Linked DNA regions of Aureispira sp. CCB-E. The protein of the gene in region 1 interacts with the protein of each later gene in a pairwise test. Links are inferred from orthologs where the notes say so. Each region holds a gene or a part of one and is shown in the gene's direction. Other genes may lie near its edges. The genes, in order: QP953_RS07950 and recJ.

Evidence for each region.
Region 2: the proteins of QP953_RS07950 (region 1) and recJ interact in binary tests that used the Escherichia coli proteins (3 or more experiments, as listed by UniProt). The link is inferred for Aureispira sp. CCB-E from one-to-one orthologs.

Annotation. Positions count from the first base shown.
Region 1 is NZ_CP133671.1:2,088,167-2,104,011, forward strand. The notes cover bases 12,654-15,697. They hold QP953_RS07950 (DNA topoisomerase 3), read left to right. Parts: upstream 12,654-13,038; coding sequence 13,039-15,357; downstream 15,358-15,697. Other genes in these bases: QP953_RS07945 (PIN-like domain-containing protein), read left to right, coding at 12,654-12,914. Outside these bases: cytochrome c biogenesis protein CcsA, read left to right, coding at 1-2,549; QP953_RS07915 (metallophosphoesterase), read left to right, coding at 2,582-3,085; QP953_RS07920 (flagellar motor protein MotB), read left to right, coding at 3,592-4,491; QP953_RS07925 (OmpA family protein), read left to right, coding at 4,969-5,877; QP953_RS07930 (hypothetical protein), read left to right, coding at 6,115-7,716; QP953_RS07935 (MarC family protein), read right to left, coding at 7,791-8,372; QP953_RS07940 (PAS domain S-box protein), read left to right, coding at 9,368-11,557; more of QP953_RS07945, read left to right, coding at 11,637-12,653.
Region 2 is NZ_CP133671.1:1,011,358-1,027,056, reverse strand. The notes cover bases 6,618-9,515. They hold recJ (single-stranded-DNA-specific exonuclease RecJ), read left to right. Parts: upstream 6,618-7,163; coding sequence 7,164-8,867; downstream 8,868-9,515. Other genes in these bases: QP953_RS03865 (ABC transporter ATP-binding protein), read right to left, coding at 8,945-9,515; QP953_RS03875 (endonuclease), read right to left, coding at 6,618-6,900. Also shown: QP953_RS03910 (DUF2147 domain-containing protein), read right to left, coding at 1-364; QP953_RS03905 (UDP-3-O-(3-hydroxymyristoyl)glucosamine N-acyltransferase), read right to left, coding at 722-1,699; fabG (3-oxoacyl-[acyl-carrier-protein] reductase), read left to right, coding at 2,095-2,835; QP953_RS03895 (low molecular weight protein-tyrosine-phosphatase), read right to left, coding at 2,918-3,379; QP953_RS03890 (hypothetical protein), read right to left, coding at 3,481-4,008; QP953_RS03885 (alpha/beta hydrolase), read right to left, coding at 4,011-4,775; QP953_RS03880 (DUF2306 domain-containing protein), read right to left, coding at 4,860-5,582; more of QP953_RS03875, read right to left, coding at 5,716-6,617; more of QP953_RS03865, read right to left, coding at 9,516-9,832; QP953_RS03860 (leucine-rich repeat domain-containing protein), read right to left, coding at 9,920-11,584; QP953_RS03855 (universal stress protein), read left to right, coding at 11,726-12,541; QP953_RS03850 (YiaA/YiaB family inner membrane protein), read left to right, coding at 13,251-13,535; QP953_RS03845 (pseudouridine-5'-phosphate glycosidase), read right to left, coding at 13,583-14,503; QP953_RS03840 (aminotransferase class IV), read right to left, coding at 14,636-15,541; QP953_RS03835 (hypothetical protein), read right to left, coding at 15,602-15,699. UniProt on the Escherichia coli protein: Single-stranded-DNA-specific exonuclease.

The DNA of each region.
Region 1 (15,845 bases):
CGTTTCGATATACGTTTGCTGCTTTTTGGGAAGGACAAGAAGGAAGTTTTTTGTTGTGGTTGTTTTGGCACTCTATATTGGGATTTGTATTAATAAAAACAGCCAAAGAATGGGAACAACCTGTTATGGCTGTCTTGTCGTTTGCACAAATTTTCTTTGTATTTTTTATTTTAGGACTCTATTTCTATGGCGGAGATCCAGAAAGTACAAGCTATGCGTTTTTGGGCAACTTATACGGTCGCAGCGGTTTTGTATGGCTTGTATTAACAACCCTATTTAGTGTTTTGATATTTAGAGGTCCCAAGCATTTGCAAGGTGTTTTTAAGATAGCAGCATTATTACCAACATTGGTTTTGTTGAGTTTAGTTTTAATGGGCTGTTATCATTTGGGCGAGATTCGTATAGGAGGAAGCCCATTTATGTTGTTGAGAGATGTTCATTTTGCTCCAATTTTTAATACAGCTAATTATCTAGAATCTATAGAAGGAACTGGTTTGAATCCATTGTTACAAAACTATTGGATGACCATACATCCGCCTACCTTGTTTTTGGGCTTTGCCACTACTATTGTGCCTTGTGCTTATGCAATTGCAGGCTTATGGAAAGGAGATCATAAAAGTTGGATGGCGCCCGCTTTGAAGTGGGCTTTGTTTAGTGGAGCGGTTTTAGGAACAGGAATTTTTATGGGAGGTGTTTGGGCGTACGAAGCGTTGAGTTTTGGCGGTTATTGGGCTTGGGATCCTGTAGAAAATGCCTCTTTGGTGCCTTGGATTACTTTAGTAGCAGGTATTCATACCACCTTAGTTGCTAGAGCAACAGGCTATTCGACAAAGAGCACATACTTTTTCTATCTAAGCACATTCTTTCTAATTGTTTATTCTACGTTCCTAACTCGTAGTGGAATTTTAGGCGAAACATCGGTTCATGCCTTTACCGAAATGGGCTTAGAGTGGCAAATGATTATTTTTATGGGGGCTCTGGCATTTTTTGGAACAGGATTTTATGCTTATCGTCGAAAAGAAATTCCTGCCCCTAAAAAGGAAGAAAGTGCTTATTCTCGTGAATTTTGGATGTTTGTTGGCGCTTTGGTCTTGCTATTTTCTTCGGGATTGATTACGGTAACAACGTCAATTCCTGTTATCAATGCTCTTGTTGTCATTGAACCTTTTGATACTCTAGTAGATTGGGGAGTAAGCTTGTTGAGTTCGGTGGAAGGTGTTGTTGTTTTAGATAGTTTTTATAACTTCTTTGTAACATTAGACGGTGGAAATATTGCTCCTCCAGAAGATGTGGTCGCGCATCATAATAATTTCCAATTGTGGATAGGAATATTGGTGGCATTACTTTCTGGTGTCGTTCAATTTTTGGCTTACCGAAAAGAAACGATGACAGGACAGTATGGAGAGCGATTTAGCTTATATATATTAGGTGCTACACTCGGTAGTATTGCGTTAACGGTTCCAATTATGTGGGCAAGTGGCATTGTAGCATGGCAATATTGGTTATTGGTTGGTTGTGGTATTTTTGCTGTGATAACCAACACTAGTTATTTGTTGGGGGTGTTGAAAGGCAACATGAAACTGGCGGGATCTGCTTTATCTCATGTAGGTTTTGGATTAATGTTAGTAGGAGTTGTCTTTTCAGGGGCTTTAAAACATGCACTTGCTGATCCTTTTGCTTCTCAAGAGCTGGACGGCTTGCTAGGGGATTTGAACAAACAAACGAATAAAAATATTTTGGTTCCTTATGGACAAACAGTGCAGTTGACCAATGGCTTTTCGGTTAGTTATACTAAAAATTGGACAGAAGGAAATGCGCAATATTTTGAACTCAATTTCTTGAAAAAGGATGTAGATGGAAATATTGTGGATAGGTTTATTACGACACCGAATGTCTTGCACGATACTTTGCCCAATCGAAGCTTGAAATTCCGAGCGGCTAATCCTAATACCAAACATTATATTCACCAAGATGTGTTTACATTAGCTGTACCACATTGGGCATTTGTAGATCCTGAAGCAGAGGCTAAAGCAGATACCACCTCTTGGCAACCTAAATATATTGCAGTGGGGGATACTTTTTATACCAACCGCTACTATGTTATCTACAGATCAAACGATACAGAAACATACGACCATCCAGATTATAAATACGAAGCAGGAGATATTCCTGTCACCGCTATTTTGGACATTCATGATATTAATACCAAAGAAGTCCATGAAGCAAGAGCGTTGTATTACATTCGTGGACGCCAGCAATTTAACTTGCCAACCAAACTAGATCGTTTAGGTTTAGAATTTAAATTGACCAATATATTGCCAGAAGAAGGCAAAGTATTGTTGCAAGTAAAAGATAAGACGCCAAAACGAGAATATGTTGTTGTGCAAGCCTTGATTTTCCCTGGCATACAGTTGGTATGGGTTGGTTGCATTATGATGATGTTTGGGCTATTGTTCAGTGGTTTGCAACGAATTAAGATGAAAGGAACCAAAAGACAAGCAAATGCTACAGATATAGAGCCTTTGGTAGAATTGAAGCAAGAGGCTTAGTTGATTTGTATGATTAGAAAAAATAGAATTGAATGAAAATAGGCTTAATGTCTGATACGCATAGTCACATTGACGAAGATGTATTTAAATTCTTCAAAGATTGTGACCAAATATGGCATGCAGGTGATATTGGAAATGTAGAAACTGCTGATCGTTTGGAAGCCTTCAAGCCTTTTAGAGCTGTTTATGGGAATATTGACGGGCATGAATTGAGGGCACGTTATCCTAAGGAATTGCATTTTGAGTGTGGAGGTATAACTGTTTGGATGACGCATATAGGTGGCTATCCCGGCAAATATCCCAAATATATTCATGGTCGTCTAAAATGGTATCGCCCTACACTGTTTATTTGTGGGCACTCTCATATTTTGAAAGTAATGCGTGATAAAGAATTGGGAACATTACACATGAACCCTGGTGCTTGTGGCGTTTATGGATTTCACCGAGTAAAAACATTATTGCGTTTTTCAATTATCAACCAACAAATCAAAAATCTAGAAGCCATAGAATTGGGTTTGCGTGGTGCCATTAAGTGATTTTTTTCATTTGTACATAGAAAAATAAGTAATAGGAGTTTTGAGAAAAAAAGTATTTTTCATAAACAAAAACTCCTCTTTCCTGTTGTTATAGATGAGCAGGCAATAGAATAATACCCAATTAACAATTAATATAAATTACTGTCGCCTGTCGTCAAATATTCTAAATTAGGTCTTTGCCACTTGGTGGTTATAGCTTAATAAGACCTTAACCTTTTGTAAATGAAGATGCAATCCACCTTTGAGGATTGTCAGAAATTTTAGCTAAAAATTTTTGGTGTATGTGGCTTTGTGCAAAGTGCAATACACAACAAAAGGGAAAAAAGAATAAATACATATTTAAAATCTAATCCTATTGCTTGGGTAGAGTGTGTAGGAATTTAATCGTAGTATTTGTTTTGTTAGACAAATGATTACAGTCAATCTGTATGTCTTTTTGTCTGGTATTAATAATTACATGTATTAATTGGTTTTAATTTTTTTTCACTTTTAAAACAAACGGAAACATGAATTTTAAGTATTTAATAGTCTTTTTGGCACTAGGGTTCGGTTTGACTTCTTGTGTAGGTAAGAAAAAATATACAAGCTTACAAACTACTTTAGAAGCTTCTAATAAAGATGTAGATCGCTTAACAAAAGAGTTGAGCAAAATGATGAGAAATCTGGATGAGTGTAAAGCAATGGCATCGGCAGATGCTCAGGAGTTAATGTTGCGCCAAGAACAAATTAAAGATTTGAGAAATCAAATTGCAGATTTGAAAAAACAAAGACAACAACAATATAGCACTGTTGGCGATTTGACTGTCTTGTCAAAGTCGGCTAATGAAAATATGAAAGAAACATTGCGCCAATTAGAAGAAAAAGATGAATACATCAAATATATACAAGCTGCTAGGACCAAAGCAGACTCTTTAAATTTAGCATTGGCTGTTAACTTGAAAAGTGTATTGAAAGATGGTATTGAAGATGAGGATATTGATGTTCAGGTTGACAAAACAGTTGTATTTGTCAATTTATCAGATAAAATGTTGTACAACTCAGGAAGTTATGAATTGACGGATAGAGCTTCAACGGTATTAGGAAAAATTGCTAAAATTGTTAAAGCAAAACCTAATTTTGAAGTAATGGTTGAAGGGTATACGGACAATGTGCCAATGAATGGAAAGTGTGTGACAGACAATTGGGATTTGAGTGTCAAACGTTCAACTTCTGTTGTTAGAGCGTTACAAGAAGAACATAATGTAGATCCCAATCGTTTGATTGCCGCAGGTAGAGGAGAGTACAATGCTTTAGTTTCGAACGATACATCAGAAGGTAGAGCAACCAACAGACGTACGAGAATTATAATTCTACCTAAGTTGGACCAATTTTATGAATTATTGAACCCAAAGGAAATGCCTAACTAATAAGTTTTTTTTAGCATGATTATTCCTTGTTAGAGGGTATATAGGCTTGATGAGAAGTCACGCCATAAAAAAGAGAAGGTTACTTGAAGTTTTGTAGAAACTTTGAGTGACCTTTTTTGTTGTAATAAGGGATTTAAAAACATTTTGCTGTTATAGAAAGATCGTTCTAAATTTAGCATTATCTGTAGAAATCTAACTACATTTGTTATATAGTAGGCTCAAAAGAGCATACCTAGAACCTTGATAGCTTTTTTGTTATATCATTACTTTGTGGAAACCACGTAGCACCTTGAATCAGTGTAGTAATACCATCAAGTATTGTGCACAGAGTACCTATTTTACTTATAAAATAGGTAAGACGATAAGTTTTATGACTTTGGAGTATTGTATGAACTTACTGCCTTTATCTGTGGTTTTAGTAGACAAAATGGCTGTTGAAATGTATTCATATTACCTTATTACTAAACAAATTTAGACATGAACATTAAGTATTTAGTTTTATTTTTAGCTATCGTTGTAGGATTGAGTTCCTGTGTAGGCAAGAAAAAATATACCAGCTTACAGAATACCTTGGAAGCATCTAATAAAGATGTGAATCGCTTGACAAAGGAAATGAGTAAGTTGATGAAAGATTTAGAATCTTGTAATGCAAAATTGACGGCTGCAAAAGTAGATGCCAAAGAGTTGAATTTGCGCCAAGAACAAATCGAAGATCTAAAAGGACAAATTGAGGATTTGAAGAAACAACGTGATCAGCAGTACAATACCGTTGGCGATTTGACTGTCTTGTCAAAGTCGGCTAACGAAAATATGAAAGAGACGTTGAGTCAATTGGAGAAAAAAGATAAGTACATCAAGTATGTACAAGCTGCTCGTACCAAGGCAGATTCTATGAATTTGGTATTGGCTGTTAATTTAAAAAGTGTTTTGAGAGAAGGGATTGAAGACCAAGATATTGAGGTTAAAGTTGACAAAACAGTAGTTTTTATTAATTTGTCAGATAAGATGTTATACAACTCAGGAAGTTACAAACTGACTCCCAAAGCATCGGAAGTATTGGGCAAAATTGCTAAAATAGTAGAGTCTAAACCTAACTTTGAGGTAATGGTAGAAGGATATACGGATAACGATCCTATTAGCAAGGAATGTATAGAAGATAATTGGGATTTGAGTGTTAAACGTTCTACTTCTGTAGTAAGAGAACTGCAAATGAAGTACAACATCAATCCTGATCGTTTGATTGCCGCAGGTAGAGGGGAGCACAATACTTTAGTTCCTAATGATAGTCCTGAAAACAAAGCAATCAACAGACGTACAAGAATTATAATTCTTCCTAAATTGGATCAATTTTATGATTTGTTGAGTCCGAGTAGTATGCCTAAATAAGATAATTTTTATATAAAAGGGTTGCTTGAGTCTTTGCGAATGATTCAAGCAACTTTTTTATTTAGGGAATAAATAAATTGGGCGGATAATGGTTTGTAAGTGACAATAGCAAGACTATGGAAGAGAGTATCTTAATTAAGTGATTATTGATGTAGTTTTGATTCGTAGCAGCGCAGTTAACTATTGTTTGATGTATCAAAAGGTTTAAATAATAAATGGTTTATGAAACTGAACAGGATGAATTGGGAGAGGTGCCCTCTTATTTGGATGATTATAGTGGGAACAGTAGCAACTGCTTGCTGTCAAAAAATAAAATGGAGTGCGAATTATGAAATGAGCTCTATTTTTAATAAAAATGAAATTATTCAGGTTACTAGAGATGGTTTTTATGTTCTAGAACAGTATAAGGATGCCAATTATTATTACCAAAGAAAAGTAAGTTTTTACGATTGGAATTTTAATAAAAAAGAAGGTGCTAATACCATTGATTTCTCTTATCATGGTACAAAAGGAAGCCCTCCGCAAGGAATTTCGATAAAAGAAAAACCATATGTCTGGGGTGTTGTGAATGATGAAAATAAGCCAATGAAGTATCTGTGGTTGAATGGTATTGATACAGGAACATTGGATTTAAACAAAGCCACGTATTTTATAGATTCAGTAGGTTACGAGGAACTGATCAATCCTAAAGAACCATTTCGTTCCTGTCGCTCATTGGATCAATCAAAAATTCTCTTTTATGGAGAACAACCACATAGGAAAAGAGCAACTGCAAATCTTGGAGCTTTGTTGGTAGACGTAGAAATGAAACAGGTGTGGAAGAAGGAAATATCTTTACCGCAAAAGGCGGGAATATTTACGACCGATGATGTTGTGGATGCTGTTGTAAGTGATGCAGGTGATGCTTATTTGTTGTGTAAATTATACAAAGGAAAAGACAAGAAGGAGGAAAAAAAGATTGGAACTCGATTTGTGTACAGTGTAGTATATATGGGCAAGCAAGGAAGTCCTAACGCGATAGATACGTTAAAGGTATTGTCCCCTAAAGATAGTGCTATTGTGGTATCGGCTAAATTATCTGTCGATCCATCTACAGGAAAAGTTATTTGTATAGGAACTTATAAATTGCCAAGAAAAAAAGCAGGTCTATTTAGTTTAAACTTAAATTCTAATTTCTCTGAACAGCCTGTTGTGATTGATTATCCTAGTGAAATTCTTGAAATGGAGGCAAAAATTCCTAGAAAAATAAAGAAGAGAAAGCATCTGAGCCTCAAAAACTATAAAATAAAGTCTGTCTTTGAACAAAGTAAAGCGGGGCGAATTCTGGTTGCAGAGCAACATTATGTAAATGCTTATTGGGACAAATCAGAGGGACGACAAGAATTGCATGAGCTTAATAATTTGTTGATAGCCAAAGTCATTGGTGATCAGGTAGAATGGGCGACAGTACTACCAAAACGCCAAAAAGCAGGTGGAGAAGGATATACCAATGTTCCAGAAAAACTATACTCATTTTATGCTTGTGAGCGGGGAGGGTACTTGCACTTGTTGTACAATGAGTTGAAAGAAAACTTGGATGTTATTGATGAATTTCAATTAAAAAAGGGGTATTATAACAAGCCTAAAAACTGCCATTTGGTACATTGTAAGATAAATTTGAAGACAGGAACATTGGAATCAAAAAAATCGATCTTGGGGCTAAAAGAGGATGGGATTGCCATTTATCCCAAGGCAACAAAGTTATTAGAAGATGGCAATTTATTATTATTAGGAGAAAAACCAGCATATAATTTGAAAGAACCTGCTTACATTCGATTTGGTCATTGGACTTGGGAGTAACGTTGGTAGAAAAAAACTGAATGCCCAATACTTGTTGAGCATTGGGCATTCAATTAGCAACTTGCGTTCATGGATTAAATACCTGTAAACAAGTTCTCTCTAAAAATTTTAACAGAGATTGCCAACAAAATAATTCCAAAAACTTTTCGCAGAATAGCCTCTCCACCTCGACCAATCTTTCGCTCAATCCAGTTAGAAAGTTTTAAGACAATAAATACTAAAATAAGGTTTAAAATAATTCCAACAAAGATATTAGAAGTATCATAAGCGGCTTTTAATGTCAAAATGGTGGTCATGGTACCAGCTCCCGCAATTAATGGAAAGGCAATAGGAACGACCGATGCAGAGCGTGCTAAAGTTTCGTCTTCTTTGAAAATAGAAATGCCGAGAACCATTTCTAAACCTAGTAAAAAGATGACAATTGCACCTGCTACAGCAAACGATTGAACATCTAAGTGGAATAAACCAAGAATAGATTCACCAAGAAATAAGAATAGAATCATCAAGATGCCTGCAACAATTGTTGCTTTTCCAGATTGAATATGCCCTCCAGCCTTTTTTTTAAGATCTATAATGATTGGAATAGAACCAAAAATATCAATCACTGAGAACAGAATTAAGGAAACAGATACAATTTGGTTTAAGCTGAAATCCATGCTTTTTTTTATTTTGTAAAATGGTTTAAAAAGTGTATTATTAACGAATAGTATAACGAAAAGATGATAGATCACCTTTAACATTAAGAATTAGTATTAAGTGCCTGATTTAAACAAATAATAATCTGTTGACAGCTAAATTTTGCGATGAACTACTTTAAAAGCTTCTTGATAGCTCGCTATTACTTTGCTTTTGTCTTGTTAGTACTAAAATTTATGGCAAGATTACTTACTATTTATTCTAGATATTCCTTCTAAATAACGCAATGTATAGAGTAGTCTGCTAATTATCTTATTCCTTGTTCTATTACAAAAAACATAAAAAACTCGTAAGGCATTAATGTTATCTCAATAGGAGCAAGGTCAATCTCTAATATGGTTTAACGTTAGTACTAAGCATATGGTTTTAGCGAACTATTACACATTGACTTTAATTACTAGCGTGTATAAACTTATATTACTGCGTTGAAACCACATAGTAGCAGCGAACCGAGCATAGCGAGCTCACGACAGTAAGGAGTAACAAACCCAGCTTGCGCTCTCATGAACGTAGCGAATAATAATCAACGAAGTTTAAACTTATAGTCAAAGTACAAAGGTATGTATTTATAAATCGATTGAAGAAGGTCTATAACCCTTTTTCTAAAAAGTTGTTTTAAAATGGGGATGGTATTGAAAATAATAGCCTGTTAATTGTTTATGGTATGACTTTACGATAGCCTGCTATGTTTATGAACAGTACCTTTGTGTTATTGGTTCAAGCTAATTTGGCAAGCGTATGAACAAAAAGATAAAAAGTAGCCCCCACTTTAATTCCATACTCTAAGGAATATATGGAAGCGTTGAATGGTATTGTGTAGCAGGAAAAAACTCAATCAATAGATGATAATTGGTAATAAGTAGCTCACTTTATTGTATGGTTTAATTTCGTGAATTACTTAACTATCTCGAATAGTGACTAAAATAAGATACTAGACAATTCTAAATAATTAAGAATGAAACTCCCTTTAAAAATTTTATGGGTCAAGGAAGCGGATTCTACTACAGCAAAGGGGATGGCATTGCTGGAAAGTGAATACAACGTAATCTCAACTTTCGCCAAGACAGTATCAACTTTTAAGGATGCTGTAGAGAATGAAAAGTTTGATGTTGTAATCGTTCAGTTACCATTGTCTGAGTGTTATGCGTCTGTTATTGGGGAGGTTTTAAAAAGGCAATTGACAGGGATACCTTGTCTTGTTGTTGGTGCAATTACAAAGCAAGCTAAATTGGAGTGGATAAAGGCAGGAGCCCGTGATTGCATCCTTGCGGATGAATTAGAATTATTGCCCATCTTAGTAGAACGGCAAATGATCCTAGCTGCTCAACACGCAGCCACTAAGCTAGAATTAGAGCGAAAAGAAATAGAATACGCTGCGTTGTTTTACAACAGCCCAGAAGCAATTTTAATTCACGATTTTAAAGCTATAAAGCAAGTCAATTCTGCTTTTTTATTTCAGTTAGGGTATTGGGATGAAGATGAGTTAATCGGAAAGGAACCTTTGGTAACATTAATTCATCCCAAAGATATTACGTTGTTAAATTTAACAGAAGGAGAGCGAACTTCTGAGTCGGTTGTCATTATTCCAGATATTCGAGTATTAAAAAAAGATGGAACCTACCTAAAATGTGATTTTAGGATTGTATCTATGTATTGGGAGGGAACTTGGTATTCTCAAATTATATTACAACAATTAGTTAATAAAAAAAGCATTCAAGCTTACTTGGCTGCTAAAGAACAAAGTGAAATGTTCTTGCGACATGCCGAACAGGTTCCAGGTGTGATTTATCAGTTTCAACTATTTCCAGATGGCACGTATTGTTTTCCTTTTGTGAGTAGTAGTGTGTACAAAACACATGGTATTACTGCTCAAGAATTGATGGAAGATGGAACGAAATATTTTGAACACATGCCCGAAGAAGACATTGAATTGTTTCGAGAAGAAGGGGTTCGGTCACGCGAAACGTTGAAAAATTGGAACTTAGATTATCGGTTGATTATACCAGGCAAAGGCGTGCGATGGATGCGAGGAACTTCTACCCCTGTTCAAATGCCAGATGGATCTACATTGTGGTATGGTTATGTTGCTGATATTACAAAAGATAAAGTTGCTAGTGCTGCTTTAAAGGACAAGGAAGAACAGGTGCGTACCATCTTTAAATATGCACCCGATGCTATTGTTATTTTAAAAATAGATGGAACCATCGTAGAGTGGAATCCCAAAGCAGTTGATATCTTTGGATGGACAAAAGAAGAAGCCATAGGGCAATTGCTGTATAAATTGATTGGTCCAGAAAGGAATTATTCGAAATATAAGGCATTTGTGAATAGTTATAAAAGAAACGGCAGTGGAATTACTTTAAATCAAGCCTTGGAGGTTTGTGCTGTTCATAAAAATGGAAAAGAATTTTCTATTACAATGGCATTGTCGGAAATGACCTTAAAAGGGGCTCAATATTTTATTGGTTTTATTAGTGACATTACAAAACGCAAAAATGCTGCTGAAAGACTCAAAGAATCTTTACTAGAAAAAGAGGTGTTGCTAAAAGAAATTCACCATCGAGTCAAAAATAATATGCAAGTTATCACTAGCTTGTTGAGTTTGCAGTCAAGTTTTATCGAGAATGAAGCTGTCAAGGAGATTTTTAGGAACAGTCAATACCGAATTAATGCTATGGGAATGGTTCATGAAATGTTGTATCAATCCGATGATATTTCTAAGATTAATTATGGTTCTTATTTGAAACGATTGGTAGAAGGGTTAATTTTGGCAATGAAAGGAACTGAAAGCCCTATTGGACTCGAACTGGAAACACCTAATATTTCTTTAAATGTAGATACTGCGATTCCTTTAGGTTTGATAGTGAATGAATTAGTTACAAATGCTTTAAAATATGCTTTTCCAAACGAACAAAAAGGAAGTATTTGCGTAAAACTAAGCTGCTTAGAGTATCCAAATTTTAGATTAGAAATTGGTGATGATGGAATTGGTTGTTTTAGTAAAGATATTTTAGAAACAACAAAATCTTTAGGGCTTATGTTGGTAAGAAGATTAGCCATTCAGTTAAGAGGATCCATTCGACATTTAAAAACCGAAAAAGGAACGCATTACGAATTATTGTTTCAGGAAGTTTTTCAGGTTTAATGCTTTTCCTTTGCCCAACTAAGCCGTTATTACTCAAAAATAACCAGTTGTGATTCTTGAGCGCATGTTAAAAAATAAAATGGAGAAGAAGATTGGAAATGAGTTTAGTTATGGAACTCAATTAAACAAAGAAGATAAAATAGTCCAAGAGAAAGCTATTGACTTATATCGGACACATTTTGAGAAGGCACAACAATTAAAAAAGGAGTTTGCAGTTTTTTTGGATACCAACGTCTTGTTAGGTTATTATCAAATGCCTCTAGCTGCTCGAAAGGCATTGTACGCCTTTTTAGAAGACCATCAAGGACAAATTTACATCCCCAACCAAGTTGCGCGAGAACACAAAAAGCACCTCAAAAAAGTGCGTCAAAACTATAGTCGACAACTCTACTTAAATCAACCGAGCAAGCATCAACAAAAGGTTGAACAACAATTAAGAGATTATTTGGAGGAGAATGAAGATGTATTAGAAGCTTATCCTGAGTTTAAGAAGGATTTGGAGAGGGCTTATGCAAATAGTAGTAATATATTGAATCTACTGAACGTATTCTCCAAAGAACGTACGGCACGTTGCAAAAAACAATTACGTCGGTACGATTTAGAAAATTTGCTACCAAAATTCAACCATTTAGAGCCTCTACAAAAACAAGAGTTTAAGTTTCTGAAAGCTGAATTTGACGTTTTAAAGCAAGTAATTGATCAAGTTGATCAAAAGAATTTTGAGCACAAAGTGGATGCTTATTTATATCAAAATCCTAATAAAGTCTTTCCAGGAATAGGAGATCTTATTCAAAAACCTGAATCCCCTTATGGTGATTATTGTATTTATCATGAAATGCTAAAATGGACGGCAATCAACCAACCTCAATTGCCAATTATATTCTTGACCAATGATGTTACTAAACGAGATTGGGTAGACTGGGACAAGCGGGCTTACATTCATTACTTAGAGAACTTTTACCACAATACAGGCAATGTCTTCTACGTATTGCATGCCGAGGCTATTTTTTCTAGTGTATTAGAAATGCCATGCGAACATTTGGTTACACCCAACGAAATATGGGAGGATGTAGAGGCAGATGTGTTGGCAACCGACACCAACTGGCTAACAGTAACGCAATTGCAGGGATTATTGGAAGAGTTGTATCCTAATAGAAAAAAAGTAGATGAACCTTTAGCATTTTGGGAGACCTTGATAGAGGACTTGGCAGAGGAGTATAGTTTAGAAACTTATTGGGAATTAAAAATAGAGTTATTAGAACATTATCATCTATTGATTGATTTAGAGTTGTCTAGGTATCGGATTTATAACCAATTGGAAGCTTTGGAAATGACATTGGATTTGATTTATGAATAGTAGTAGTTTTTTGTAATTTTGACCACTTGAAGAAGTATTAGAAGTAGGTAGTTTTGTTAAGAATAGTTTGTTGAAAGGACACCATAGAAGCCGAGCTAACTACTAATAAATAGAAAATTAATAAATGAAAGTTTGTATTGCTGAAAAACCGAGTGTTGCTAGAGAGATCGCAGCTATTATAGGTGCTAAAGATAAAAAAGAGGGCTATTATGAAGGAAATGGATATGCAGTAACTTGGACCTTTGGGCATTTTTGTACGCTGTATGCGCCAGATGATTATGATGCTAAATGGAAACAGTGGAACTTGGAAAACCTTCCAATGTTGCCTGAACGATTTGAAACTCGATTAATGGACAATGGAGGGGTACAAAAGCAATTTAAGATTATCAAAGACTTATTTAAAAAAGCTTCTGTGGTAATTAATTGTGGTGATGCTGGACAAGAAGGGGAGTTGATTCAACGTTGGGTTATCAAAGAAGCCCAATACCAAGGCAAGGTGCTCCGTTTATGGATTTCTTCCTTAACCCCAGAGGCAATTAGAGATGGCTTTAAAGACCTAAAAGATGCATCCAATTATGATAATTTATATTATGCGGGCAGTTCACGTGCAATAGGAGATTGGCTGTTGGGTATGAATGCGACGCGTTTGTTTACACTGCGTTATGGTGGGTACAAACAAGTCTTGTCGATTGGACGAGTACAGACACCAACACTGGCTATGCTGGTTAAACGGCATTTAGAAATCCAAAATTTTAAGCCTGAGCCTTACTGGGAATTGCAAACGCTATATAGAGAAACAACATTTAGCTGTACAGAGGGAAAGTTCTTTAAAAAAGAAGATGGAGAAGCTTTGTTTAAAAAGGTGGAAGGGAAACCTTTTGAGGTCACCAAAGTGACCAAGAAAAATGGAAAAGAGTTACCCCCAAAACTGTTTGATTTAACCAGCTTACAGGTTTATTGTAATAATAAATTTGGATTTTCGGCTGACCATACACTCAAAATTGTACAAAAACTTTATGAACAGAAGTTGGTGACCTACCCAAGGGTTGATACAACTTTTCTGCCGAATGATGTTTATCCTAAAGTTGCAGGTATTTTGCAGAAGTTAAGTCATTATAACACTTATACTCAACCATTGCTAGGGAAAAAAATTCGTAAATCAAAAAAAGTGTTCAATGACAATAAAGTGACCGATCATCATGCTATTATTCCAACAGGTTATCAAAAAGGTTTGGGGCAGGGAGAACAGCAAGTTTATGATATTATTACTCGTCATTTTATTGCAGCATTCTACCCAGATTGTTTGGTAGCCAATACTACTGTTTTGGGAGAAGTAGAACAAGTGAAGTTTAAAGCTACTGGAAAAGAAATCTTAGAAGAAGGGTGGCGAGTTGTTTTAAAGGCTGTACGAAGTAAAAAGAAATCGGATGAGGATAAAACTTTGCCTACTTTTGTAAAAGGAGAGACAGGACCTCATGTGCCTTCTTTTGTTGAGAAGCAAACACAACCCCCTAAAATGTATACGGAAGCAAGCCTGTTGCGTGCGATGGAAACAGCAGGCAAGCAAGTGGACGATGATAAACTTCGAGAAGTACTAAAGGCAAATGGGATTGGTCGTCCTTCGACAAGGGCAGCAATTATAGAGACCTTATTCAAGCGAAAATACATTCAACGCAAAAAAAAATTGTTGGTTCCTACAGAAGTTGGATTGCAATTGATTGAAATTATCCAAAATGAATTGCTTAAATCAGCAGAATTGACAGGACAATGGGAAAAGCAATTGAAAGAAATTGAGGATGGTGAATATAATGCAGCGAAGTTTATTTATGACATGAAGCGTATGGTGCATCAATTGGTAGCCGAAGTGAAGGCTGCTCGCTACGTTCGTCGTTTATCGGCGCCTTCCAAAACTAGCAAAGTAAGCGTACCCAAGCCTACATCTACCACTAAAAAAGCTACTAAATCGGTAGGCATTTTAGAACAAACTTGTCCTAAATGCAAAAAGGGAACTTTGCTGAAAGGAAAAACGAGTTATGGTTGTAGTGACTGGAAAGCGGGTTGTACCTTTCGACTTCCTTTTGAGTTCTTAAAAAAGAAGTTATCAGAAAAACAACTGGTTCGCTTAGTTTCAAAAGGTTCAACTGTCAAATTGAAAGGTTTTAAGAAGGATACAGAGAAAGTTGATGGGGTGCTTGTTTTTGATGATAATTTCAATTTGAAGTTGGAAGCAGCTGTTCCAAAACCTAACAAAAATACTTCTCAATCTGATGCAATTCTATGTCCAAAGTGCGGAAAAGGAACGGTTTTAAAGGGACAAAAAGCTTATGGTTGTAGTGACTGGAAAGCTGGTTGTGACTTTCGTTTCGAGTTTGAGGAAATTCGAAAGCAGGCAGCAGGTAGGAAGATGACCAAGGAATTGGTGTTGGAAATATTAAAAGGGTAAACAATTACTTGAAAGGACAACTTAAAATAAGTTGCTTGTGCTGTATCAATTGTTTTATCAAAGTATTATTGCTGATTAAACTTTTTATAAAAAAAACATAAAAAATATTTTTTTAATAAGGCTTTGATAGTCAGTTGTTATGATGGTTTACTTGGAAAGGGGTATTAAAAAAAATTAAAAAAATATTGAAAAATAAGCTCAAAAGTTTGCAGAATTAAAAAAGTGCCGTATATTTGCAATCGCTTCTACGAAGGAGCACAACACCAAAAAGCCCTGATGGCGGAACTGGTAGACGCGCTGGATTCAAAATCCAGTTCCCGCAAGGGAGTGGGGGTTCGATTCCCCCTCGGGGCACTCAAGGTGCTTTACATTGCTACCAGAAAGTAGTAAAAAGTTAGGTTTCATCGCTGTTTGAACCGCTTTTTACTACTTTTTTACTTTTGGGGTATTTGCTTCTTCTACATTCTTCTACACGGCTTTTTGTTCTC
Region 2 (15,699 bases), 1.1 Mb from region 1 along the record:
TGATGCTTCCTCCTTTCCACTTATCGGATGCTTCTTCCATGTCCCAAATAATTTCCAAACCATACAAAGGTTTTCCTTGACCACGATCAGCAGGACATTTGGTACATTTGATATCTTCAAAGCTTTTTTCCCCACTATCCTTGAGAGTTTGCTCATCCAATAATTTAACTATTTTGGCGTAATATTTACTTCCTTTTTTATAGATTTCTACATGAGATTTCGTTCTCCCTGTTTCATCATCTATTGTTTTCCAAGTACCGATACAATTTTTGCCATTGATAGAGGTTTGAGCCGAAATAGACGTAGACATAAACATTAAACAGCCAACAGCCACTATACTAAAAAGGTGCGCAATACGTTTCATTTAAATTGATTTTTTTAGTAATTAATTAATCGAAGGATTCAAGAATAAATAGGATAATTCAAAATCTTTGCCAGTTTTTATATAGTTCGTATTACCATATACCAAAAATTGAGGGCAAAGAACCTCCCTATACCTTATAAAGTTATAAATTATTCTCCATATAGAGAATAACATTTGTCAGACAATTCCAATATAAGAAAGTTTGTCCCTATTGAATAACACTTCGAGTCTATTTCCATTAAATAAGAACCCTATCAGCTCTGTAAAGTAATTATCTAATGATTTTTAAGTGAGCCTTTTATCTGTTTTGTTTATTTTCTTCTCGTTCTGATAACGCTGCTACTGCGTAATTTACTCTTACTCCTTTTTCTTATTTTTAAATAACGCTTCGTATATTTCATTCACCTTCTTAGCTATTTCAGGCAACTGACGCAAAGCAATTATTTCTCTAAATTTGGTGCGAGACTCTCCTGCGGGAATACCAATATACTCTTTGTTGCTTCCACCTGGAATAGATTTTGACACTCCTGTTTTGGCTAGGATCGTTGCTCCTTCACCAACTACTAAGGACTTAGAAATACCCACTTGACCATAAATAGTAACATGATCTTGGATAATAGTTTTGCCTGCAATTCCAACTTGGGCAGCTAGCAAGCAATGCTTACCAATACGGACACCATGTCCTACATGTACTAAATTGTCAATTTTTGTTCCTTCTCCAATCACTGTATCTCCAGAAACACCTTTGTCAATCGTACACCCTGCACCAATTTCAACATTATCTTCGATAATAACTCGACCAATGGAATGCCAGCGATTATAAGATTTGTCCTTTTGTCTATTCATGTAGAAGGCATCGTTTCCAATAGATGCGTTGGCATGTACAATTACATTATTACCGATCTTAGTATTGTCTAAAAGTACTGTGTTGGCTCGAATTAAGCAATTGTCTCCAATCGTCACATGGTTTCCGACAACAACACCAGGCTCCAAAATAGTATTTTCTCCTATAATAGCCGTTGGGCTAATAAATTGGGAAACAGGCACAAAAGGACTAAAGTGTAGGGCGAGTTGATTATAAGCTTCAAATGGCTTTTCAACAATCAACAAGGCTTTGCCTTCTGGGCACTCTAATTCTTTGTCTATAATAATAGCTGTTGCAGCAGAGTAAATTGCTTGATTATAATACTTCTCATTATCTACAAACATCAAGCTTCCTTTCTCTACCTTATGAATTTCACTCAAAAAAGTAACTTTGATCTTAGGATCTCCGATAACTTTAGCATCTATCAATTCTGCTATATCCGAAATAGATATTGGCATTTTAAATTTCATAACTTCTGATTTTGTGTAAAGATAACAAAACTAGTGGTTCTCTAAGCAATCGTTCGTCTAAATATTTGGCAAATTAGAAGACATTCTCCCCCCATTTTGAGCTTTTATATGATTAGCAAGACCTTAGAAATATGAGCAAATTGATTCAAACCTTTTAAGCATTTGTTAAGAGAGTTCAGCTTTTTTAACTAATATTGCGCTTGTAAAACAATCTACAAGGTAAAGTTGAGATTTTTTTTATATGCGTATGAGGGTTTCAGCCTAAATTAGAATCATACATATAGAAAACCTATGCATCGTACAATTTTGATGCATCCATACCAATACATATTAACACCTTTGTAGGCATCTATTTCTGTCCTACATTTTTTTTAAAATCAATCTTTTTCAAGTTTATGAAACTTTTGGAAAACAAAATAGCCCTCATCACTGGTGGCTCAAGAGGAATTGGCGCAACAATGGTCAAAAAATTTGCAGAACAAGGCGCACACGTAGCTTTTACGTACCGTTCCTCTTCTGAACAAGCCAATCAATTAGTTGAAGAAGCTTCCACATATGGTACGACTATCAAAGCTTTTGCTTCAGATGCTAGTTCTTTTGAGCAAACACAAGGATTGATTGCTGATGTGATAAAAGAATTTGGGACTATTGATATCCTAGTCAATAACGCTGGTGTCACTCGTGACAATTTATTAATGCGTATGACAGAGGATAACTGGGATGACGTTATGAACAACAATCTAAAGTCTATTTATAATTTCACGAAGTGTATCATGCGTCCTATGCTAAAAGCTCGTGGTGGCTCTATCATTAACATATCTTCTATTGTAGGACTAAAGGGGAATGCTGGACAAGCTAACTATGCTGCTTCAAAGGCTGGTATGATAGGTTTTACTAAATCGATTGCCCAAGAAGTAGGCTCTAGAAATATACGATGCAATGCCATTGCTCCTGGGTTTATCGCAACTGATATGACAGATGAGCTAGATGAGAAAGTAAAGGATCATATGATTCAAACAACATCTCTCAAACGTCTTGGAACAACAGAGGAAATTGCCAATGTAGCGATCTTCCTCGCTTCTGATATGTCTAGTTATATTACAGGAGAAACAATTAATACTAGTGGTGGGATGTAACATCGCCTCAGCTATATTTTATGTTGCCAATTGGGAAGACAGCACTTATTAAGTTTAATCTTCCCAATTGGCATTTTTATATTTAGGCTTCTTTTTGGTAACGTTTGACAACTTCAGAACAGGCTTCTTCCAACATTAGGTAAACCTTTTTGAAGCCACTGTCCTCCCAATATGGATCAGGAACGGCTACGTTTCTCTCTGGTAACACCATATTCATAATCAAACTTACTTTTGATTTTTGAATGGTTGTTTGACATAGGTTCATCACATCGTTGTAATTACTACTATCCATGACATAAATTATATCAAAATTCTCCAAGTCTTGAACTGTCAACTTCCTTGATCTTTGATCGGAAATATCCAAACCATGTTCTGCTGCAATTGCAATAGAACGAGCATCGGGCAATTCTCCATTATGATACCCACTTGTTCCTGCCGAGTCTACTTCCCAGTTCAATCCTTCTGCTTCAATCTTCTGCTTTAAAATCCCCTCGGCTAATGGAGAACGGCATATATTTCCTAAGCATACCATTAAAAATTTCATCTATTCTTGTTTTTCTTGTTAAAGAAATAATCTACAAGGCACTTTCAGTGAGATTCGTAGAAGTTTATATTCTAAGCGGCGTACACTATATTACGATCGTATCAACGAGTTGTGTTATTACACAAATAAAACCCCAAACCTATTTTAATGGGCAAATCAACGGTCTGCGTAATCTGTCCATAGTTTTGATAAGTAGGACAATTGGTGTATCGAATTCCCAAGGCTACTGTAGCAAAAAAAGCTTTCTTTGAATGCCATTCTATTTCAGGAATGCATTCTACCCCAAAAACTAGTAGACTTTTTTGATAAAACAATGCCCAGCCAATTTGAGCTTGAATACTTGTCGAAGCTCGCCACGCCCCTTTAGTCCAAAAAGGCAGATTATAGCCTAAATTAAGCCCTATTTGATTTCCCCAATTAATCATTCTATACTCAAGCCCAGTTAAGACTCTCCCCTTCCATACATTATGTTGATAAGCCAATTCTAGACCACCTCCATTATAATAATATTCTCCTCCAACATTGCTTGCAATTCCCAAAAAAGAAAGGGATTTTAAGGACAGCTGTTGAGCTTTGGAGGTAGGGTGCCATAGAAAAAAAAACAGTCCTACTATAACTATATATCGCATGATTACCAATTATTTGCATTTAAAAAAGCTCTTATATACTCTAAGACTTCTTCTTGCTGTTCTTTAGAGCTTATTCTTGCTATCCCGTCTTTATCTTGTTTTCCATAACTTCCAAATTGAGCATGATTACCGCCATCTATTTGATGGTAAATCGTTTGCCCTCTAGTTGAATTTAAAGGCATATCTACCAAACGTTCTATTATATTCCCCGATGGCAATAAATATTCATTCTCTTGAATTGTCTTAGGAGTTGCCAAACCATCGTGTTCTCCAAAAAGTGACAAGACAGCCCCATTCCAATCTGACAAGCTCGCACTTTTGCTAGGATAGGACGCCATTAATACCAGTCCAACATATTCTGAAGGATTATTATTAATATCTATACAAGCAACGGCACCTCCTAGAGAATGTCCGCTCAAAATCCATTGTTCTACGCTAGGAAATACGTTTTTGCAAGCTGCTGCCTTATTTCCATTTAGAATAGCCAAATTTGCAGATGTTTTAACAATAATAATTGGATAACCATCTAGCACCAAATCTTGAAACGTGTTTCTGTAAGCATGAGGATCTACCAATCCTCCTGGATAAAAGAGCACTCCTGTCTTAGATAGAGTTGCATTGGTAGGATATAAACTAATATAATTTGGCGTTTCCTTAATCTGAACACCATCGATTGACACTACTGCTTCAGGCAAATAACTACAAGCTGTTATACTTAGTATTAACAGCACCATCAAACAGTATAAACTAGAACTAGGCTTTTTCATTATTTTATTAATAAGCTACTAAGTAGTCCTTCAGAAAAATTCTATCAATACAACTATGTTGCTATATAACAAGGAAAAACCAGACTAGTTGCGAGAAGCTCTAAAATAATATTTTACAAGCCCTATCCAAATCAAAAATTCTGCGATAACTAGATTCACGACCCAACTTAGCCACGCTACGAGGATATAAAAATCAGGATAACAGAGTAAACTATATGTACTATTTGGGCAAATAATGCCATTCCTCAATTTCCAGTCTGAAACCAAATAAGTTGCAGCTCTTAATGAGATGGCTGAAAGTGTCATCGCATAACTCCGAATCATATATCGTCCGTGAGCTTCTAAGGCTCCTCTTCGTATTGTTTGATAAGCTCTAAAAGTAAGCCACCACCATATGATCGCTTGTAGCACAAATGCGCAACGTGCCCAAAAACCACCATTACCATAAAAAGCCATTACAAAGCCAGATGGTCCAGCAACAAACAATATCAAAAATACGTAGAGTTTTCCTATCAACCGATGCCATTTCGGATATTGAAACATTAATTTTTTTGAAAACTGGGTTAGCCCTGCTGCAATAACCAAAACGGCACTGGTAATATGAATATAAAATGCCGCTAACCAATGCCATTCGTCTACAACCCATTGCTTGGAAGCCAAAAAATCAATGTCTGTTGGAAAAGGTGGTACAATATAAGGAAATGCAATCGAAGCCATCTTGTAAGTCGATAGCCCTATAATTATTAGAAAGACAACTCCCAGAAGAAAGTTTATCCAGTAATTAGCAGGTGTATTTTTATTTATCATGGTTAGGGCGATTGGTCATTAATATACATAGTTATTTGCTCCCTCTCGTTGTGAGCAGTTTCTTTGAGCTACCAATACAAGCTTACTTAACGATCAGTTAGTCGCTACACTGCTACTGCATGGCTGTTGACAATTACTCCTCTACATCCTCTTCTTCTACTGCCTCATCTTCTTCTAATCCAGTTGTATACATTAAATCTATATAGATTGGCAAATGGTCGCTAAAACCACCTATAAAACGAGGACCAGCGTATGTTCTAAAAGGCTGCAAACCTAAATATTTAATATCTTCTTCTAACAAGAACCGAGCAGCAAAAATATGAGCACCACCATCTGATGCCCTCAAAAATCCTCTTCTTTTTTCGTTCAACAAAGGTTCAGACACGATGATGTGGTCCAATGTTCCCCAATGTCCTTGGTATTTGTGAGAGCCCAATTGCCAGTTTTTGCCCAAGCCCTCCATATAATTGAACAAATCGCCCTTTTGAACGGCTTCTTTATCCCCTTTTGCTTTTAAAACTTCTATCAAGCTTTTATTATTCGCATGGTCATTCATATCCCCCATTACCACAACCTTGACATTAGGGTTTGTTTCGTACAAAGCATCTATTTTTTGACGAACCAAAGACGCTACATAAACCCTTTTAGGCTCGCTTTTGGCTTGTCCTCCCCATCTCGATGGCCAGTGATTGACAAACACACTCAAGGTATCTCTGCCTAAGACTTGTCCACGCACGTGCAATACATCCCTTGTTTTTAGATTTTTATCAAAAGGAAAATCGACTCGAATAGCCTCATGATCAAGGTACTTAAATTTGCTTGGGCGGTAAATAAAACCAACATCAATGCCTCTTCGGTCTGGCGATTCTTCGTGAACAATTTCGTAGCCAAACTTTTTGAGAGGCGTTTTATTAATCAAATCCTCTAATACCTTTTTGTGTTCTAATTCACAAAATCCCACCACTGCTGGTGGTTCCCAACCTCCAACTGCCATCATCACCTTATAAATATTATTCAATTTTTGTTGATAGCGATTGTAAGTCCACCTTTTAAGACCACCTTTGGTAAAGTCATCGTCTCTTTTGGTACTATCGTCTTCTGGAAAAAATAAATTCTCTGCATTATAGAAAACGACTCGAATCCCATTGTTATTTCGAGGAGCGCCATCATGATCTTTCAAACCTAGTGTCAAGTTTGCTTCTGCATTTTCCAATCGTTTTTGGCGTTGTTCAGGGCTTGCTTGAACTGCTGCTGTGTCTTCTTGCCCCCAAACATTATTCCCTAGCAAAAGAATAAAAATAAATACTATGATGCGCATTGAGTTATTTTTTATGGTTCTTTATTGTAAATTTGAAGTTACACTTCATGCCACCAACTAAGGACTTTCTCTCAAATATTTTAGTTCCTTTTGGCAACAATCTTATCATGAGATCCGTAAGCTATCAACGGTTAGTCTTTTTTGTCGATTGGCTTTTTTATTTTTTCAATACAAAATAATCGATTCTTAGGACTTCAACTACTTTCTAAGGATTAAATTCTAGTTAACAATCTCCTAATTATACCAAGAACACCTCAAGAACTATGCAAAAACGCTGGGAATTTACAGAATATGATGTTACCGAAGCTACAGAACTACACCAGCAATTAAAAATTCACCCTATCTTTTGTCAATTACTAGTCCAAAGAGGCATCAACAATTTTGATGCCGCCAAGAAATTCTTTCGCCCTCAATTGAGTCATTTACACGATCCTTTTTTAATGAAGGGAATGGAAGACGCAATCCAACGAATAGGACAAGCCATTATCAAAAAAGAACCCATTCTAATTTATGGCGACTACGATGTAGATGGAACTAGTTCCGTTGCTCTGCTGTATCGTTTTTTTTCTAAATATCACCCACACCTACACCGATACCTACCAGACCGTTACAAAGAAGGCTACGGCATTTCTATCAAAGGGATCGAATACGCTGCCACACATCAATGTACCTTGATTATCGCTTTAGATTGTGGTATCAAAGCCCATGAAGCCATTCAGTTTGCCAATCAAAAACAAATTGATGTGATTGTTTGTGATCATCATTTGCCTAGCGAAGAATTGCCTCAGGCCTATGCCATTCTCAATCCCAAACAAAAGGACTGCCCGTATCCGTACAAAGAATTGAGTGGTTGTGCCATTGGCTTCAAATTAATTGAAGGGTTTGCACAGCTTTACAATATATCATTTGAGCAAGAAGTAAAGCCTATTCTTGACTTGGTAGCGATCAGCCTAGCCTGTGATTTTGTACCATTAACAGGAGAAAATAGAGTATTAAGTTTTTATGGATTGCAGCAGCTAAACGAAAATCCTAGATTGGGTTTAAAAACATTAATGGATTTATTAGGTAAAACCAATACTTATTCTGTTAGAGATGTTGTTTTTGGATTGGGTCCTTTACTCAATGCAGCAGGTCGGTTAGTGCATGCTAGCAAAGCTGTCGATTTATTGATTGCACAAGAGGAAGAATCAGCAAAAAAACTAGCTAAAGAATTGCTAGCGATCAACCAAGAACGTAGGGATATTGAATGGAATATGGTGGTAGAAGCCAAGCAAACTGTACAAGATGACATTATTTTTGCAGAGAAAAAAGCAATTGTTTTATTCAAAGAAAACTGGCACAAAGGCGTTGTTGGGATTGTTGCTTCCAAAATGGTAGATCAGTTTCACAAACCAACGATTGTTTTCACCGCCTCCAACGGTCGCATTGTTGGTTCTGCCCGTTCTATACAAGGATTTGACATTTATCAAGCTATTGCTCAATGCGAAGATTTATTGGTCAACTATGGTGGTCATCAATATGCTGCGGGACTTAGTTTAAAACCCTCTAACTTAGAAGAGTTCACGCAACGTTTTCAACGGATTGTTGCTCAAAATATCCATCCCTTACAAGAACAAGCTACTCAATACATTGATGCTACCTTGTCCTTCTCTGCTATTAATGATAAATTTTGGCAACTACTGCAACAATTTGCTCCTTTTGGTCCGCAAAATATGCGTCCTGTATTTTCTTCGAAACATCTCAAAGATACAGGTTATTCCAAATTATTAAAAAACCGTCATCTCAAATTAGTTGTTCAAGAAGAAAAAGGAACAACAATGGAAGGAATTGCCTTTGGTTTGGGAGAATATATTCACGACCTTCAAGCCAAAAAACCATTTGAAATGTGTTATGTTATTGAGGAAAATAGCTTTAAAGGGAAATCCAAATTGCAACTGAATGTCAAAGATTTGCGTTTTAGATCCTAATATAATGTATTTATTGCCCTTTAATCAGCTAGCCATCAAAAACTATAAAGAGTTAACACAATGCTCCTAATGTAACGTTAAGAAGTACGTTCCAAAAACTCTGCTTCTAAGCTTTTTTTGCGTACATGTAGATGACTTAACACAACTCCTTTGTTAAACAGAGCCGTATTGAGATCTGTTGCTGTTGTCTCTGAAGACATTTTCAACGCTAAGATAGGACCGTCTTCTTTTATATCTGTTACAAAGTTAAACTCTGACAGCGTGTTTTTTAGTTGTTCCAAATCAGGGGCACTTACTTCAATAATCGGTTCGCCTCCCAAAATCTCTGACACACTCCCCGCAGCGATAAGGTCGCCATATTTTAGGATAGCAACATGATTACAAACTTTTTCTACTTCATCAATAATATGACTTGCCAATAAAATGGTCTTGCCCCTTGTTCCTATTTCAATCAACAAGTTACGTACTTCGACAATTCCTTGTGGATCTAAGCCATTCGTTGGCTCATCAAAAATTAAGACCTCTGGATCGCCAATTAGTGCCCCAGCAATGGCCAAACGCTGTTTCATTCCCAAAGAATAAGCCGTAAATGGAGAATCGACACGTCCTTGTAGTCCCACCAATTCTATTAAAGCAGGAATTTGCTTTGGATCAGCATGTTTGATGTGCGCTACAATTTCTAAATTTTTCTGCGCATTCATATAAGGATAAAAATTAGGCGTTTCTAATATAGCGCCTATCCGCTGACGAGTTTTGGCAGAAGGTGCTTCATCAAACCAAGTATATTGACCGTTTGTAGGATGAATAATTCCTAGCACCATTCCCAATGTTGTTGTTTTTCCACTACCATTAGGACCTAAAATTCCATAAATGTTGCCTTTTTCTATGGTAAGGTTTAAGTTATCAACAGCACGTAGGGTTTTGTTGTAAATTTTAGTCAGTCCGTTGGTTTGTAAAACACTCATTATTTCTAATTTTTACTGTTTTTTATCTGTAGTAGTTAGAGCATCATTATAATAATCCATACCACGCAATAGTGCTACTTTGTATGTTTATTTTGACAGAAATATTCTATAATCTGATATTAATTCGAATAAATCTCTTGGCACAAAGGAAATTGGATTGTCACGCAAGTCTATTTCCTCTAAGTTAGGCAATTGCAACAATAAATCAACGTCAGGAAATTGCCGAAAGTTGCAAGATCGTAAATTAAGTCGACGAATGGTCTTAAAATAACGAATAGATTTAGGCAGTCGATTTAATTTCGGCAAGATACTCAATGTAATCGTATCTTCTTTTAAAAATTGCTCCAACCATTTTTTTTCATCTTCTTCGTTACTATATTCTAAAATATAAGTATAAGCCACTCCATACTGCTGAAACAAACGATGCGCTATCTTCAAACCATCCCACGCCTCTGTTTGATTGGTAATATTTTTGATCCCTTGAAAAATAACATGCTCTGTTTTACTGGGTGTATAAAACTGAAATGAAGCACTAGGCAGCGTCAGCTGTTCAAAATTAGGAATTCTACGATAAAAAGCCTCTTTAATAGCATTTCTGAGGCGACTATTGCCCGCATCAACAGCAGTATAAGCCATTAATAAATCGGTCAGCATATTGTCTAACAAAGCGTTGTCTTTAGATAATTGGAGTGCCAAAGCAATATTCTCATTTTGATTGCTCTGCAATAATTCCAGTAATTTTTGACGATGTTCTGCCAACCAATCGGCAGGCTGCTTCGGAGATAAAAAGGCTAATGCTTCTTTTTCTGATACAAAAAATAAATCGTCGTGCAAGAGTTCTAAGAGTTGTTTGGTGATCGTCCTTCCTAAGACCACATGTGTTGTCGTAGGTGCTATTTGATTGAACAAGATGTTTGGATTATCTAAACTCTCTATATCCATCCATTCTGTTGTTCCTAAAATGCTAATGTTACTTTCTTCTTTTAATGGTTTGGAATACGTTGTAGTGATGTATGTTCTTACGACTTGAGAAAAGGTAACGTAATTGACTAATAATAGAGGGAGTACATCTGCCCGACTTTGCAAACAAGTTTCTGTAAACAATATTTCAAAAGCAGCTTTTTTAGTTTTCAAGGTTGCTTTTTGCTTCGTTAGATGCCTCAATACTTTAAAAAATAAATCTAAGCGACGGGTGGGTAGTTTTAAGCGGAACTCCAAATCCAATTGCTTCACTTTTTGTAGTTGTTCCATTTCTAACAATACTTCGGGGAAAGTCTCAAAACGATTATTGGTACAACTCAAATTTTTTAGTTTTTTGAGCTTAGCGAATGTAGAGGGCAGTTTTTCTAAAGGATTGAAGCCCAACTCTAACTGTTCTAAGTTTTGTAATTGCTCTATTTCTATTGGCAATGTTTGTAAGCCATTGCCTTTTAAATTAAGTGTTTTAAGTTGGGGCAACTGAGTCAAAACGATTGGAAATGAGTTGAGTTGATTATTGGCAAGATTGAGTGTTTCTAAATTTTGTAATGCTTTAAAGTTGGAAGGCAACTGTTGTAACTTGTTGTGCGATAGATCTAAATGCCGCAATTTGTTAAATTGAGTGATACACTCGCCTAAATCTTCTATCTTGTTATAACTTAAATCCAAGTTACAAACCCAAGCTGCGTTTTCCTGGATATAGTCAGGAATTTTATCTACATTTTGATTAGAATGAACAAATAAAATGTCTTTGTTAGAATACTCGTCTGCCATAATGTGTACAAGATTGGAAATAGCGGATGCTGATGATTAAAAATACCTATTTTTATGAGAATAATCATTTTTATTCGTCTACATTTATTTTATATTTGCTTAAACAACTTCCACATATCCAATCTTTAAAAATTCTATTTTATGAAAAAAATTCTTGTCCCCACTGACTTTTCTGAAAATGCAGACAAAGCATTAGACTTTGCCTTGGCTCTAGCAAACAAATTCAATGCAAAATTGCGTCTGGTACATACTTACAACACAAGTGCCCCTGCTGGTCATTTGGGCAGCATTAATCGTGTCGTCAAGGAGGACAGAGAAAAAGAAATGGCAGCTTTTGTTAAAGCAACCCAAGAAAGTATTTCTTTTGATTTGGATATAAAAGGACGTTGTAAAAAAGGGTATCCAGTAGAAATGATTGAAAGCGAAGCGGAAAGAATTGATGCCGACTTAATTATTATGGGTACCTTAGGTGCATCAAACCTTAGCAAACAGGTCATGGGAAGTACAGCGAGTAAGCTAATCAAACATACCCAATTCCCTGTTTTGGCAATTCCTAGAGATACGCACTATTCTGATATTAAGAATATTGTTGTTGCTGTTGATGCCTTGACTATGTCTGTCCTAAATACGTTGAATCCAATGATTGACATTGCTCAAAAATCTAACCTCAATATAGAGTTGGTGCATGTGTCTAATCAACAAATTCATACTGACATTGATCCAACCATCAAAGAATATTTAAATGGCTTGGCTGTTCCTTTTAATTACACAAAAATTCAATCTGACCAAATTTTGGAAAGTATTCTCACATTTGCACATGAAAAAGGAAATAGTGTCCTGTGCTTAGTCTCTAGACAGCGTGGCTGGTTTGAGAACTTGTTCCATAGTAGCGTCAGTCAACAAGTTGCTTTGAAGTCTGATTTGCCTTTGTTGATTTTGCAAGATCAGAATGCTTAGATAGCAATTTTCAACTCTAATAATAACTCTACAAATGGTGATTTTCGTCTATGAAAATCGCCATTTTTTTATAGTAACGTCATTAGCTTAAATTATATTTTGTACTAGATTTGACAGTTATTCTCGGTTTGTAAAAAGTTTAATATGATAGCTAAAAATGCTGTTTTTTTGTTCTTTTACTGCGTGAGCCTTCGGGTTTTCTATTTTTTATAATGCCAGAGGTCCTTCGGGTTGCTTCCCTTCGGTCGCAACTATAAAAAATCACGAAAACTTAGCCATATGTCATAACAACGGCAAAGCCCTCATGCAATAATTTTCCATAACACCCAACAAGCAAATAAATTGTAAACAAATGATAGTTAGCCTATTATTAATTTCATCACAAAAAACATATTAAAAAATAAACAAACCGAGAATTGCTGTAGATTTGATGAATCTAAATTCAAAAGATTGACAAAATGCTGAGTAATAGTGCGGAATTCTTACTTAACACTTTGATTGTTTATATGTTAAGAAATGCTAAAGTTTTGACACCTAGGAACAAATTGGGCTCTTTCTGTAGTTTGTATAGTGGTTTAGAAAACGAGCATAGGCTCTAATCTTGACTCTATGGTTAAATACAAATTTATATTGTTCATTTACAATAACTAACACCCCACACACTAGAGTCGTGTATCACAAACGTTGGTTATACAAAACAACTCAAATTATGTCAACCAAGTATCAAAATTCAAATACACAAGCATTCTCAACCTTAGCCTGGATTTCTTTTGGCGTTTCTTTCATTGGAATGGTCATTGGGCTAATTTATCTACAAATGGATATCTATCAAAAAGCCTTTATTGGAATGACCTATCTATTCAGTATTTCATCTTGTTTTGTATTGGCAAAAGTGGTTAGAGACAAGCAAGAGAGTGAAGATTATGTCAAAAAAATAGAAAATGCTAAGACCGAGCAGATGCTCAGCAAATACATTGGCACAGAAGAAAGTTAAATCAAAATATCATTTTCAGACGCTCCTAAACTTTGCTCTTAGGGGCGTCATTTTTTTTTATGACATAAAGCCACAGCTATCTGAGCTGCCAACTGAGCATTGTTATAAACCAACTCTATATTCGACGCTAAACTTCTCCCTTCGGTCAATGCTTTCACCTTTGCTAGTAGAAATGGGGTATTCTCTTTTCCTTTAATTCCCAACTGCTTGGCTTCTTCTATTGCTAATTCAATATTTTGCATCATATAATCGTAGTCTAGCTCTTTTTCTTTGGGAATAGGATTGGCAATAACGACACCTCCATCTAGCCCCATGCGCCACTTTGTTTCTAAAAAATCAGCTATAGTAGTCGGGTGATCCAGTTGATAGTCCACAGCAAAGCCACTTTTTTGAGTATAAAAAGCAGGCAATTCTTGGGTTCGATACCCCACAACAGGCACTCCATGCGTCTCCAAATATTCTAACGTCAATCCTAAATCCAAAATAGCCTTGATTCCAGCGCAAACTACTGCTACATTTGTTTTTGCTAGTTCTTGCAAATCAGCAGAAACATCAAAAGAAGTGGCGGCACCACGATGCACACCTCCTATACCACCAGTGGCAAAAACCTCAATACCAGCCATTTTTGCCGCTATCATCGTCGACGCAACTGTTGTTGCTCCATCTATTCCTTGAGAGATCAAATAAGGAATATCTCTTCGACTAGCCTTAACAACAGCTTGCCCTTTTTGTCCCAAATATTCAATTTCGGATTTTGTCAACCCTACTTTGAACATGCCATCCATAATGGCAACGGTAGCAGGAACAGCTCCATTCTTTCGAACCAAACGCTCTACTTCCATAGCCGTTTCTAGGTTCTGAGGAAAAGGCATTCCATGCGAAATAATGGTAGACTCTAATGCTACTACAGGTTGATTTTTTTGAATAGCATTGCTTACTTCTTCATTAATTTCTAAATACGGTTTCATTGATAAGAAATTGTAAAAAATTCTATAGAATAAACTGTCGTAACAATCAAATAGTAGTTTTTCGTGAGCGCTGCGCTTTTAGTTAGTTTTGTTACTCCCTGCGAACCGAGCTATTGATCCAATAGTTATATACTAAAAAGGGAGTTTTTCACTATACACAGGTATTTTTGCTTCAAATAGCCTTTTCAATTTTTCTAAAATCTGATTGTCGCTTTTATTTTCAATTACTCTCCCATCAATCACCACAATCGGAGTCAACTCTCCCATAGTTCCAGTACAAAAAACTTCATCAGCACCATAAAATTCTGTCAGAGAAAGATTTTTCTCTACAATTGGTATCCCCGCTTCATGCGCAATTTCAATAATTAGTCCTCTTGTTATTCCATGCAAACAGGCATCTGCGTGAGGCGTATAAAGACATCCATTTTTAACCATAAAAATATTGGTACCATTTAATTCTGCCACAAATCCATAAGCATCTAACATTAGAGCGGCATCTGCTCCAGCTACATTCGCTTGTATTTTTGCTAGGATATTGTTCAATAAATTGGCATGATGAATTTTAGAGTCCAAATGACGTGGAGAGTTACGTTGTATGTGTGCTGTGATAATTTTAATTCCATTCTTATTATCATAAACCAGTGGCTTCCATTCAGCTAATACAATCAAACAAGAACCATATTGATTCAATCGAGGATCCATTCCAGAAGTAATTTTTTCCCCTCTTGTCAAAGTTAAACGAATATGCACATCATCCTTCATTCCATTGGCTTCTAAGGTATCAAAGATGGCTTTCTTAATAACAGCTTTGGACGGAATATCTACAAATGCCAATGTTTTGGCAGAAGTATGCAACCGATCTAAATGCCGATCCAAACAAAAAATCCCCCCTTGATAAACTCTCAAACCTTCCCAGACCGCATCTCCTCCTTGTACAGAGCTATCAAAAACAGAAACTTTAGCATCTGCTCTAGGATACAAGCCATCTTTTACATAAACTTGAATGTCTTTATTTTTGGGATTGAGTTTTTGTAACATATATTTCTTGTTTTAGAAGTGAATAGAATACTCTTTTAGGAACTATTTACAAGGTTATTATCACTCTACACGAATAGCATGTGCATACATTTTGTCGTAGTAAGGTTTTAATTCTTCGTATAAGGGAATTAGATGAGGAGGCAATACTCGGTCGCTTG